One region of the Massilia sp. NBRC 108631 genome, then DNA from elsewhere that is predicted to be linked to it. Evidence: riboswitches for the same ligand, from Rfam matches in the RefSeq annotation. Region 1 holds a riboswitch; each other region holds the start of a gene.
The links. A riboswitch is a leader RNA that binds a small molecule or an ion and turns the genes downstream of it on or off. The one in region 1 is predicted to bind cobalamin.

Region 1 (2,960 bases):
GCACCAGCACCATTTCACGGCCGGCGACGGCGCCTTCGGTGAAGGTGGCTTTCACGCGCTGGTAGTGGCCGCTCAGGGTCCAGTCGCGCGCCAGCTCGACGCTCGCGTCCAGCTCGAAGCCCTGGCGCTTGGTCGGCGCCAGGTTGGTGTTGGCGCCGGAGCCGAACGCGCCCGCGGTCGGATCGTAGAAGATCTCGTTGCGCAGCTCGTGCCGGAACACGCGCGCCGACAGCTTGCTGCCGCCGTCGGTGTAGGCGGTGCCCAGTTCCAGGTCGTGCGACGTCTGCGGCTGCAGCACGCTGTCCGGCAGCGGGGTGTAGCCGTTTTCATCGGCGTTGGCGACGCGGTAGCTGTGGCCGATCTTGGCGTGCAGCGTGGCCTTCGGCGACAGCGCGTAGCTGCCCTGCACATCCCAGGCGTTCAGGCCCTGGATCACGTCGTAATTGGCCACCGACCACGGCGACGGATCGGTGTTGGCCTTGTCGAACAATTCGCGGCGCACGCCGGCGGCCAGGCGGAAGGCGTCCCACTTGACTTCATCGCGCAGGTACAGCGCCTTCGACTTCTGCGTCGCCCTGGACGGGCTGGCGCCCTTCGCGTCGCGGGTCCAGTCGATGAAGTCCACGCCCGCCACCGCCTCGTTCAGCACGCCGCCGAACTGGCTCAGCTTGCGCACGCGCGGCGAGAACTGGGTCTGCTTGCTTTCGTAGTCGACCTGGTAGGTCGAGGTGGGGAAAACATAAGTCGCTTCGAGCTCCTTGCGGCGGTGCGACAGCTCGGCGGCCAGGTCGTAGCCGGCCACCTTGGCTTCAATGAAGGCGGTGAAGCGGTCGCTGTCGAGCGAGCCGAAGTCATCCGGCGTGCTGGCCTGGCGCGGATTGGCGCCGAACTGGGCCTGGCTCAGCGAGCCGGCGAAGCGCGAGTCCTGGCGCGTGCTCGACAGGCGCACGCCGGCGCGGCCGTCGGTGGAGGCCAGCTGCGCCCCGGCATTCAGGCTGCGCGCTTTGAAGGCGTTGTTGTCGCGGTAGTTGTCGGTGTCGAGCGCGCCGCCGGACAGGTCGAAGGCCCAGTTGCCCACGCCGTGCGTGAGCGCCGCGCGGCCCTCGCGCAGGCCGAACTGGCCCACTTCGCCGAACACGCTGCCACGGCTGCCCGCCGTGCGTTCGCCGGGACGCTTGGTGACGATCTGGATCACGCCGCCGGTGGCGCCGTCGCCGAACAGCACGCTGCTGCCGCCGCGCGTGATCTCGATGCGTTCGACCGAGTCGACCGGGATGGTGGACAGGATGGCCGAGCTCAGCTCGTTCTCGGACAGGCGCACGCCGTCCAGCATCACCACCATGTTCTGGCTGCTGTTGGTGCCGAAGCCGCGCAGGTCCAGCGCAAAATCGGGGCTGCCGTCCAGGCTCTGGTGGCCCAGCACCCCGCCGACCTTGCGGATGGCCTGGTTGACGTCGCTGGCGCCGGAGCGGCGGATCTCGGCCGCGCTGATGACGGTGGCGCCGATGGGCAGCAGCGAGGGGTCGCTGTCGAAACGGGCGCCGGTGACCACCACCGGGGCCAGCGCCTCGGCCGCGGCCTGGGCCCATGCGGCGGAAGGAGCGGAGAAGCACAGGGCGACGGCAAGCGCCAGCGGTGCCGGCGAACGGCGGGAATTCGAGTTGTTCATTGTGTCTTTACGCGTAGTGAGCATCCGCCTGCGTCCCCGCAAGCTGGATTCAACGGAAGCTGTCGCGCTTCCACCTGGATTGGCCGGTATCCGGGCTGGCAAGACGGGACGGGATCACCTTCCGGCGCAGACGCTGCTGCACAGTGGTTGTCGATCCAGCCTGCCGCGCGAACCGGAAATCCGGGCGCGGCGCTTGCGTACCGTTGCGGGGGCAGCACACCTTGGCCGCCGCGCTGCCGATGAGCGCTGGCTGCCTTGTGTTTCCCGTTTAACTGCATCCATGGACATGGACGCGGGCACCAAAACGCCGCCATTATACTCCTGCGCACAAAGTTGATAACGTTGGTAATTTATTACTGGCTTGGTTTATAGTGGCGGGCATGAACGCACACCCCTACCGCAAGCTCGCCGCCGTCATATGCACGGCAGCCGCAGCAGCCGCGCTGGCAGCGCTGGCCCTGGCGCAAGTCCAGGTCATCGCCATCCCCGAGCCCTACACCGACACCGGCATTCCCTTCGCCCCGGCGCAGGCCGGCGCGGTGACGGTGCCCAGCGCACCGGACGCCTGGGGCGGCCCGCGCACGGGCGGCGAGGCCACGCTGTCGGACCGCGTGGTGGACTACCGGATCGAAGCCACGCTGGACCCGGTCAGGCACACGGTGGACGGCAAGCAGCAGCTCACCTGGCGCAACCGCAGCGCGCAGCCGGTGCGCACGGTCTACCTGCACCTCTACCTGAACGCCTTCGAGCACGCCGGCACCACCTTCTTCACCGAGCACCGCGCCATGGGCGGCGGCATGTTCAGCACCGATCCCAAGGACGGCGACTGGGGCCATATCGACCTGCGCAGCGTGACGCAGGGCGGGGCCAGGGTGGAGCAGTCCTTCGTGCAGCCGGACGACGGCCCCGCCAGCGACCGCACCGTGGTGCGCCTGGACCTGCCGCAGCCGGTGGAAGCGGGAGCCAGCACCACGCTCGCCATCGACTTCCACAGCCAGCTGCCACGGCTGCTGGCCCGCAGCGGCTACTTCGGCAGCTTCCACCTGGTGGCGCAGTGGTTCCCCAAGATCGGCGTGCTGGAGCTGCCGGGCGAACGGGGCGCCACCAGGCCGCGCTGGAACGTGCACGAATACCACGCCGAATCCGAGTTCTACGCCGACTTCGGCAGCTACGACGTGAAACTCACCGTGCCCAAGGAATACACGGTGGGCGCCACCGGCGAGCTGCAGGGCGCGCCGGTGGAGAAGGCCGGCATGCTCACCCACCACTACGTGCAAGGCGACGTGCACGA
Region 2 (2,960 bases), on a different contig from region 1:
GCATGCAGCATGTCGAACAGCGAGGCCGGCACGTCCAGGTTGTCGGCGCCGATGTTCTGGCGGCCCGGCGGATGGTTGTAATAGATCAGCGCCACGCGCTTATCGCCATTGGCCTTGCCGCGCAGCGCCAGCCAGCGGCTCACGCGCGCGGACAACCGGTCGGCCTCCTCGGGCAGCAGCACCGGCGGACGGTTCTCGATGCCGGTGCGGCGGTCCAGCTGCGCCTGGCCCAGCGCGGCCACCACGATGGGCTGGCCGATACCCTGCAGTTCGGGCAGCGCCACGCGGTATTGCACCGAGTCCGGCGGCAGGCCGTCCGGCGACAGGCGCCACTGCACGGCGGTGCGGTCGGACAGGCGGATGGCCTTGAACACCGGGACATTGAGCCGCTTGAACGCTTCGGTGACCGCTTCGCGCCCCTCGGCCGCGCCCACCACGAAGTCCTGCAGCACCACCAGCGCCGCCGGCTGCGCCGGCGCGATCAGCTCGGGCAGGCGCTCCAGCGCCTCGCGCGAAGCCCCGCCCCAGCGCGTGAGCACCTGCACGCAGGGCTGGCCGCGCTGTTCGATGCGCTGGCACACGGCGGCGGGAACCGCGCTATCCATATTGGACAGATCCAGTACCACCACGGTGGGCCGCGGCTTCAGACCCAGTTGCGCGGCCTTGCCCCACGCGGCCGCGTCGGTCAGTTCGCGCTGGCCCACGCGCAGGCGCAGCGTCGGTTCCGGCTGCGGGCCGGCCAGCGCCACGGACGGATTGAGCAAATGCGCGAACAGCGCCGCCGTATTGTCGGCGCCGCCGGCCTGCCACACGCGGCGCGCGGCCAGCCAGCGGCTGGCGGCGGGGTTGGCCTGGGCCGCCTTCAGGGCCGCTGCGGGCGGCGCCTCGGACGACAGTTCGCGCAGCGTGTCCGGCGAGAAGTCGTGCAGCCTGGCGTGCGGATCACGGCTCATCAGGCTGAGACTGGCTTCGCCATTGAAGGCCAGCACCGGCGTTTGCGGCCTGGCGTGGCGCGGCAACACCTCTTTCAGGCGGCGCGCCGGATCGCCGAACAGGGACACCGCCAGCACCGTGTCGGCCTGCCTGAGCAAGAGGCCGGCTTCGCGCTCGCTGGCGGCCATCCACTGGGCGGGCGTGCGCAGCACGATGCGGTCCTGCGGATGGCTGGCCAGGTGGCGGTGCGCAGCCTCGATGGCGGCCGGCGCGGCGCGCTCGGTGACGATGGCGAACAGGGTGGCGGCCGGCGCGTGCGCACAGGCGCAGGCGCACAACAGCGCTGCGGCCAGCCGCAGGAGTATGGAGGTGCTCAATTTGAACTTTAACCAGTAGCTGCGCGCCGGGCGCGCAGGAAAACAGGCAAAGCCACACCCCGGGCCTTGCGCAATCTTCGTGACTGGCCGGTCTTCTGGCTGGCCTTCATCCTTCCTCAACCCTGCCTTCCCGTGCGGTGCACAGTGGCGTTCGATCGAAGTCGTCAGGCTTACAGCAGCGGGGGCTGCGCCGGACTGGCGCGAGATGAAAATCCCGCGCGTCACCGGCTTCCCGTTTCACCCTCCAGCCGGCAAGCGGGAGGGCACCAATCACGTTAATGCCGCGATTCTACCGTATTGAGCTTGGTCATGAAACCTGTTCGTTGCGGTGGACGGGCGGCGCGGCCGGCGGTTAGTGTTGAATGTCACGGACAAAGGAAGCCCATGGAACCGTCAGCTTATGGTGCGGCAAAACCGTCCGGCATGCCGCTAGCGCCGGCGGCCGACGCATTCGTCATCGCCAGCGTTGCCGTGCTCTCGGCAGCCGTGTTCCAGGCCTATTGGCTGCTGGAGGACGTGCTGCGCTGGTACCCGTCCACCACGCTGCCGGCGCTGATGGCCGTGGCGGCCGCCTGCCTCGCCGCCTCCGGCGTCAGCTACGCTTCCGTGCCGCGCCCGCTCGCCACGCTGATGCGCGGCGTGGGCATGGCGTGCGGCGTGTACAGCCTGCTGCTCTACCCTTCGCTGCCCGCCGTCGCGCACGATTTCAAGGGCTGGAGCCAGTCCATTCTCAACCTGGCATGGCTGATGGCCGCAATGGCGGCGCTGCTGTCCATGCGGCGCCCGGCCTGGCTGCTGTACTGCGGCTTCTACATTTACTGGATCAAGCACGCCGCCGGCTACATCACCGGCTTCTCCTTCCACACCCTGCTCGACGTCAATCCGATGATACAGCTGCCGGTCTACCTGTCGTTGTCGGTGCTCACGCTGGAACTGGCGAAGCGGCGCTGGCCGGCGACCTGGCCCCGCATCGGCGGCAGCGCGCCTTACTGGACCATACTGTTCATCGCCATCGCCATGCAGGCGGCAAACTATTTCCATTCATCGCTGGCCAAGGGCGGCCTGGACGGCGGCGTGCTGGACTGGGCGCTCAATAACGAGAACCGCAACATCTACCACGTCGCGCTGCACAACAAGCAGCTGCTGTGGGGCGACTGGAGCGCGCTGACCGGCGCGGTGTCGGCGCTGCTGCAGGTGGCGGGACGGCCGTTCGCAATAGGCGTGTTCCTGATCCAGCTGGCGGCAATACTGGTGTTCGCCAACCGGCGCTTGCTGCTGGTGCTGTTTGCCTTGTTCGACCTGATGCACATCGGGATCTTTGTGCTGGTGGGCGCCAATTTCTGGACCTGGTTCATGGTGAACCTGTCCATCATCGCGGCGGTATCGCAACTGCCCCGCGACGCCTTCAACTGGCGGACCGGCGCGGCGGGCGCGCTCGCCATTCTGCTGTCGCCGCTGTTCGCCAACGTCGCCAAGCTGGGCTGGTATGACAGCCTGGCGGTCAACGCAGTCCATTTCGACGTGGAACTGGCGGACGGCAAAACCGAGCGCATGCCGTCCACCGCGTTCGGCTTTTACTCCTACCCGATCTCCCACATGAGCTTTGGCCTGCCACCCGGGAAATACCTGCCCACCGCGACCAACGGCGGC
Region 3 (2,960 bases), on a different contig from region 1:
CCATCACCACCAGCGCGTCCGTCGCGCCGGCACCTGAAATGAAGGCCTTGCCGCCTGTGATGACGTACATGCCGTCCTCCAGCGCGGCGGCGGTGGTCAGCGAAGCGGCGTCCGAACCTGCGCCGGGCTCGGTCAGGCAATAGGAGGCCAGCTTGCGGCCCGCCGCCAGGTCGGCTATCCATTCCTCGCGTACCTCGGGCTGGGCCCACTGCGCGATCATGGCGCTGGCCATGTTGTGGATGGTGAGATAAGCCGTGGTGGAAGGGCAGGCGCGCGCCAGCTCCTCGAACACCACGGTGGCGTCCAGCCGCGACAGGCCCAGCCCGCCCATGGCCTGCGGCACATACAGGCCGCAGAATCCGAGCTCGCCGGCATGCGCGATGGTCTGGCGCGGAAAGATGCTTTCCGCGTCCCAGCGTGCAGCCTGCGCCGCCATTTCGCGCGCGGCGAACTGGCGCGCGGCGTCCTGGTAGGCGCGCTGGTCCTCGTTCAGTTCGAAGTCCATGACGGGCTCCTTACTTGAGCGAGATGGTCGTGTTCACGCCTGCTGTCACCGCCGCGTCGTCGAACCAGCGTGCGGTGATGGTTTTGGTCTGGGTGTAGAAGGCCACTACCTGCTTGCCGTAGGGGCCAAGGTCGCCCAGCTTGGAGCCGCGCGAGCCGGTGAAGGAGAACAGCGGCACCGGTACCGGGATTGGCACGTTGATGCCGACCTGGCCCGCATCCACGTCCTCCTCGAAGGTGCGGGCCGCCGCGCCGGACTGCGTGAACAGTGCCGTGCCGTTGCCGTTCGGGTTGGCGTTGATGATGGCGATGGCTTCCTTCAGCGTGGCCGCGTGCATCACGCACAGCACCGGGCCGAAGATCTCCTCCTTGTAGACCGCCATGTCCTGCGTCACGCCGGAGAACACGGTGGGGCCGACGAAGTTGCCGCTTTCGTAGCCGGGCACGGTCGGCGCTCGTCCGTCCAGCTCCAGCTTCGCGCCTTCCTCGACGCCCTGGCCGATCAGCTGATGCACGCGGGCCTTGGCCTTGCGCGAGATCAGCGGACCGATGTCGGTGCCAGGCTCAGCGCCGGCGTTGATGGACAGCGTCTGCGCCTTCTTCACCAGGTCCGGCAACCACTGCTGCGCTTGGCCGACCAGGATCACCACCGACAGCGCCATGCAGCGCTGGCCTGCCGCGCCGAACGCCGCTCCAGCGAGATTGTTCAGGGTCTGCTCGCGGTGCGCGTCCGGCAGCACGATGGCGTGGTTCTTCGCGCCCATCATGCACTGCGCGCGCTTGCCGGCCAGCGTGGCGCGCTGGTACACATGCGTGCCGACCGTAGTGGAGCCGACGAAGGACACGGCCTTGATATCGGGATGGTCGCAGATGGCGTTGACCACGTCCGCGCCGCCGTGCACCACGTTCAGCACGCCCGCCGGAATTCCCGCCTGCAGCGCCAGCTCGGCCAGGCGCATGGTCACCATCGGGTCCTGCTCGGAGGGCTTGAGGATGAAGGTATTGCCGCAGGCGATAGCCATCGGGAACATCCACAGCGGAATCATGGCCGGGAAGTTGAACGGCGTGATGCCGGCGCACACGCCCAGCGGCTGGTGCACGGTATAGGTGTCCACGCCGCCGGCCACGTTGCTGGCCAGCTCGCCCATCTGCAGCTGGCCGATGTTGGCCGCGTGCTCCACCACTTCCAGGCCGCGAAACACGTCGCCCTCGGCGTCGGCCAGGGTCTTGCCCTGCTCGGCGGTGAGCAGGGCGGCCAGTTCGGCCATGTGCTCGCGGATCAGGGCCTGGTACTTGAGGAAGATGCGGGCGCGGGCGCCGATGGGCGTTTTGCGCCAGGTCTGGAAGGCCGTCTTCGCGGCGGCGACGGCTTGCGCCATTTCGCCGGGCGTGGCGTGCGGCACGCGGGCGATCACTTCCTGGGTGGCGGGGTTGACCACATCGCTCCAGTGCTCGGTGCGCGAGTCGATGAAAGCGCCGTTGATGAGGAGTTTGACGGTGGGAATAGCAGTAGCCATGGTGTGCGTTCCTTGTTGGGCGGCGCGGGCACGTCTCAAGCGCGCGTTGTGCCGCCAGTCTGCAAAAGTAAGCCGAACGGCGTCTCCCGCCGCGCGGCACCCGCCACGCGCCTTCCGCACGTGGCCAGACCCTGCGCCGCCATGGAGCGGGCGGCGCTGAAGATCAACAGGCCGGTATCCGGGCTTGCAAGTCTTGCTGCTTCGCCTTCCCAGTCTGGTGGACCAGTGGCGTGAATGAAGCAGCCGCACTTGCCTACCGTTGCGGAGGCAGCAGGGGCTTGGGGCACGCGATGATGGGTACGCGCCGACCACTTTCCCGTTTAACGCAGGACAAGAACTTGCCCGGCGCACCTGTTAAATAAAGATTAGCACAACACATGACGTTTACGTAAACGTAATTTGTTTTTTACGCATGACCTTGCAAAGTATCGCCTCACGAAAACGCGTGCATCGCGTGCAAGTCATTGAATTGACTGAATATTCGTGGGAGTGTCGTTTCATGAATCGTTTCATCGAATCCGGCCCTGTGGATGTTTTATCCGCGCTGCGGCAGTCGCGTCCCTCGCTGAACCGGGCAACCACGATGCGCATGGTGAAGGCGCTGGGCAGCCAGGTGGTGGTGCGCGGCGCTGCCCGACGGCCGCTTCCCCGGCCTGCCATACCCCTTCGAGGACATGCGGCCGCAAGGCTTCCCGGGCCGGAGTCTGGCGCACGGTTTAGCTGGCGTGCTGCAGGTGCCGCAGCAGTGCATTTGCAGGCCACAACCGCGTCAGCCGCGATCGGGAAGAACCGCACGGAAGGTGACTTCCACCAATTGTGAAGGAAATGCGAGCCTTGATACACCGATGATATTGCTTGCGCACTGGGGCTGGTCGCAACCATACATCGCCTTTCTGACTTTTGCGCCGGCAGTAAAGGCGGCATCAACATCGAGCACGT
Region 4 (2,960 bases), on a different contig from region 1:
GGACGAATTTGCCATCGCATGCGTCTGCACAGCGTTGCCTGCAGCGGCGATCGGCGCGGCGGGATGGCTGCCGTGGTTGTCCATTTGCGCCGCCTTGCTGGCCGCGCTGGCCGCAGCCGCCTGGCTGGGTCGCAAATGCGCACGCCGCATCGGCGGCTACACGGGCGACTGTTTGGGCGCGGTGCAGCAACTGGCCGAAGTGCTGATTTACCTGTGCGTGCTGGCCGGCCTTGGCCACGGCGCGTGGGCGGCATGAACACATGGGCAGCGGCGGCGCTGGCGCCAGCCCGGCCGCGTCGCGGCAGGGACAGGGGCAGCCGATGCGCCTGATCCTGGTCCGTCATCCGCAACCGCTGGTGGCGCCGGGCGTCTGCTACGGCAGCACCGACCTGGCCGCCGCGCCGCACGACGTCGCGCGCGTGCACGCCGCGCTGCTGGCCAGCGCCAGCATCCCGCCCGGCACGCCGCTCTACTCCAGCCCTTTACAGCGCTGCACCGCCCTGACTAGCCTGCTCGGCGCCCACACGCTGGATGCGCGCCTGGCGGAGATGGACTTCGGCGCCTGGGAGCGGCGCAGCTGGGACGATATCCCGCGCACCGAAGTGGATGCCTGGGCGGCGGACCTGGCCTGCTACCGTCCCGGCGGCGGCGAGAGCGTGCTGCAAGTGGCCGAACGCGTGGCAGCCTTCCGCGCCGAGCTGCTTGCCCGGCACAGCGGGGCCGCCTGCGACGGGCGAGCGCGCGGCGCGCATGAAGTTGCCATCATCTGCCACGCTGGCACGATCCGCCTGATGGTGGCGCTCGAGGCGGGCCTGCAAGGCGGCCTGCCGCTGGCCGAGATCGCGCTGCGGGCCGCCGCCTTGCCGCACAAGATCGCCTACGGCGAGACTGTCATTCTGGAAGCCGTGGCCTGAAGTCCGTATAATGGCGGGGTTTTGGTGCCCGCGCGCATGCCCATGCGCGCAGTTAAACGGGAAACACGAAGCCGCGCCCCTACCAGGAAAACGGCCAACGTGTGCTGCCCCCGCAACGGTAAACAAGTGTCGCCCACGGCGACAAGCTGCCTCCGACAAACCACTGTGCACTGCATGGGAAGGTAAGGCAGTTCAACTTGCGAGCCCGGATACCGGCCAAAGCAGGTGGATGCGCAGCGCGCATCTGTTCAATCCAGCCCACGGGGAAGTAGGCTGGTTGCATACTATACAAAGAAATACTATGAGCTTTCCTGTAATCCGGCACGCGGCCCTGACGTCGCTGGCCATGGCTATGGCCGCGCCTTCCTTCGCCCAGATCACCGTATCGGACGCCGTCATCGTCACCGCCACCCGCTCGGCGCAACTGCAGCGCGATGTGCTGAGCGACGTCGTCACCTTGCAAGCGGAAGACATCGCCCGTTCCGGCGCCGGCTCCATCACCGACCTGCTGCAGCGCCAGCGCGGCATCGAAATCGCCCGCAACGGCGGCCCGGGCACCAACTCCAGCGTCTACCTGCGCGGCGCCAATGCCAACCAGACCGTGGTGCTGGTGGACGGCGTGCGCATCGGTTCGATCACCTCCGGCACGGCCAGCTGGTCCGGCATTCCGCTGCAGGCCATCGAACGCATCGAGATCGTATACGGCCCGATGAGCACCCTGTACGGCGCCGACGCCATCGGCGGCGTGGTGCAGATCTTCACTAAAAAAGGCGCCGGTGCGCCGAACGTGGCCGCCTCCGCCGGCGTGGGCAGCGACCAGACCCGCAAGTACGACGCCAGCATTTCCGGTGCCAGCGCAGGCGACAACAGCTTCAGCTACGCCATCAGCGCCGGCCGTGAACAGTCGGACGGCTTCTCGTCCACCAAGCCAGGCACCAGCAACTACAACGCGGACGATGACGGCTACGAGCGCACCAGCACTTCCGGCCAGTTCGGATTCGAACTGGCCAAGGGCCACGACCTGGGCCTGGTATTCCTGAACAGCCGCACCAACGGCCAGTTCGACAGCGGCGCCAGCCGCTACGATACGCGCAGCCAGACCAAGCTGGCCAACCTGGGCGTGTTCAGCAAAAACCAGGTCATGGACAACTGGTACAGCACCGTGCAGCTGGCCAAGGCAGAAGACACCTCGATCTCCGACACCGGCGTGGCCAGCTCCTACAGCCGCATCGACAGCAAGCAGACCGACGTCACCTGGCAAAACGACATCCGCATCGGCGAGGACACGCTGCAAGTGCTGTTCGGCCACCGCGAAGAGAAGGTGGTCTCCGGCTCCACGCCCGCACTGGGCAAGGTTCGCAAGACCGACTCCTACGCCGGTGCCTACAGCCTGAAGCGCGGCGCGCACCTGGCCACCTTCGGCCTGCGCGCGGACGACAGCTCGCAATACGGCACCAAGACCACCGGTTCGGCCGGCTACGGCTACCGCTTCAGCAGCGCGCTGCGCGCCAGCGCCAGCTTCGGCACCAGCTTCCGTGCGCCCACCTTCAACGAGCTGTACTACCCGGGCTTTGGCTACGAGAACAACAAGCCTGAGCAGGGCCGCAACGGCGAAGCGAGCCTGCAGTACGACGACGGCGTGACCGAATTCGGCGCCAGCATCTACCGCAACAAGCTGACCGACATGCTGGTGACCACCACGCCATGCCCGGACCCGACCCGCAAAGGCAGCTGCTCGTACAACGTGAACCACGCCATGCTGGAAGGCGTATCGCTGAACGCCGGCCGCCGCATCGGCGCCTTCACCGTGGCCGCCAACGCGGACTGGCAAGACCCGAAGGATGAGACCACCGGCAAATCGCTGGCGCGCCGCTCTAAAAAACACGGCAACGCCAGCGTAGAATACGCCGCAGGCGCGCTGACCGCCGGCGCCGAACTGCAGGTTTCCGGCAGCCGCTTCGACGACGCTGCCAACCGCAACCGCCTGGGCGGCTACAGCCTGCTGAACCTGTATGCCACCTGGCAGTTCGCGCGCGACTGGTCGGT

Region 2: it holds a riboswitch for cobalamin, as region 1 does, so the genes downstream of both, AC6H42_RS09805 (cobaltochelatase subunit CobN) here and AC6H42_RS21025 (TonB-dependent receptor) in region 1, are expected to answer to the same signal.
Region 3: it holds a riboswitch for cobalamin, as region 1 does, so the genes downstream of both, AC6H42_RS06835 (CoA-acylating methylmalonate-semialdehyde dehydrogenase) here and AC6H42_RS21025 (TonB-dependent receptor) in region 1, are expected to answer to the same signal.
Region 4: it holds a riboswitch for cobalamin, as region 1 does, so the genes downstream of both, AC6H42_RS32045 (TonB-dependent receptor domain-containing protein) here and AC6H42_RS21025 (TonB-dependent receptor) in region 1, are expected to answer to the same signal.

Annotation. Positions count from the first base shown of each region.
Region 1 is NZ_BAAKJE010000190.1:35,348-38,307, forward strand. It holds gene AC6H42_RS21025 (TonB-dependent receptor) at 1-1,669, opposite strand, end outside; cobalamin riboswitch at 1,734-1,988, opposite strand; gene AC6H42_RS21030 (M1 family metallopeptidase) at 2,050-2,960, shown strand, end outside.
Region 2 is NZ_BAAKJE010000075.1:65,714-68,673, reverse strand. It holds gene AC6H42_RS09805 (cobaltochelatase subunit CobN) at 1-1,310, opposite strand, end outside; cobalamin riboswitch at 1,379-1,596, opposite strand; gene AC6H42_RS09800 (hypothetical protein) at 1,695-2,960, shown strand, end outside.
Region 3 is NZ_BAAKJE010000061.1:35,526-38,485, reverse strand. It holds gene AC6H42_RS06840 (acyl-CoA dehydrogenase family protein) at 1-505, opposite strand, end outside; gene AC6H42_RS06835 (CoA-acylating methylmalonate-semialdehyde dehydrogenase) at 516-2,021, opposite strand; cobalamin riboswitch at 2,174-2,391, opposite strand; partial or broken gene AC6H42_RS06830 (hypothetical protein) at 2,648-2,755, shown strand; gene AC6H42_RS06825 (RidA family protein) at 2,791-2,960, opposite strand, start outside.
Region 4 is NZ_BAAKJE010000301.1:1,868-4,827, forward strand. It holds gene AC6H42_RS32035 (adenosylcobinamide-GDP ribazoletransferase) at 1-256, shown strand, start outside; gene AC6H42_RS32040 (histidine phosphatase family protein) at 261-914, shown strand; cobalamin riboswitch at 920-1,149, shown strand; gene AC6H42_RS32045 (TonB-dependent receptor domain-containing protein) at 1,216-2,960, shown strand, end outside.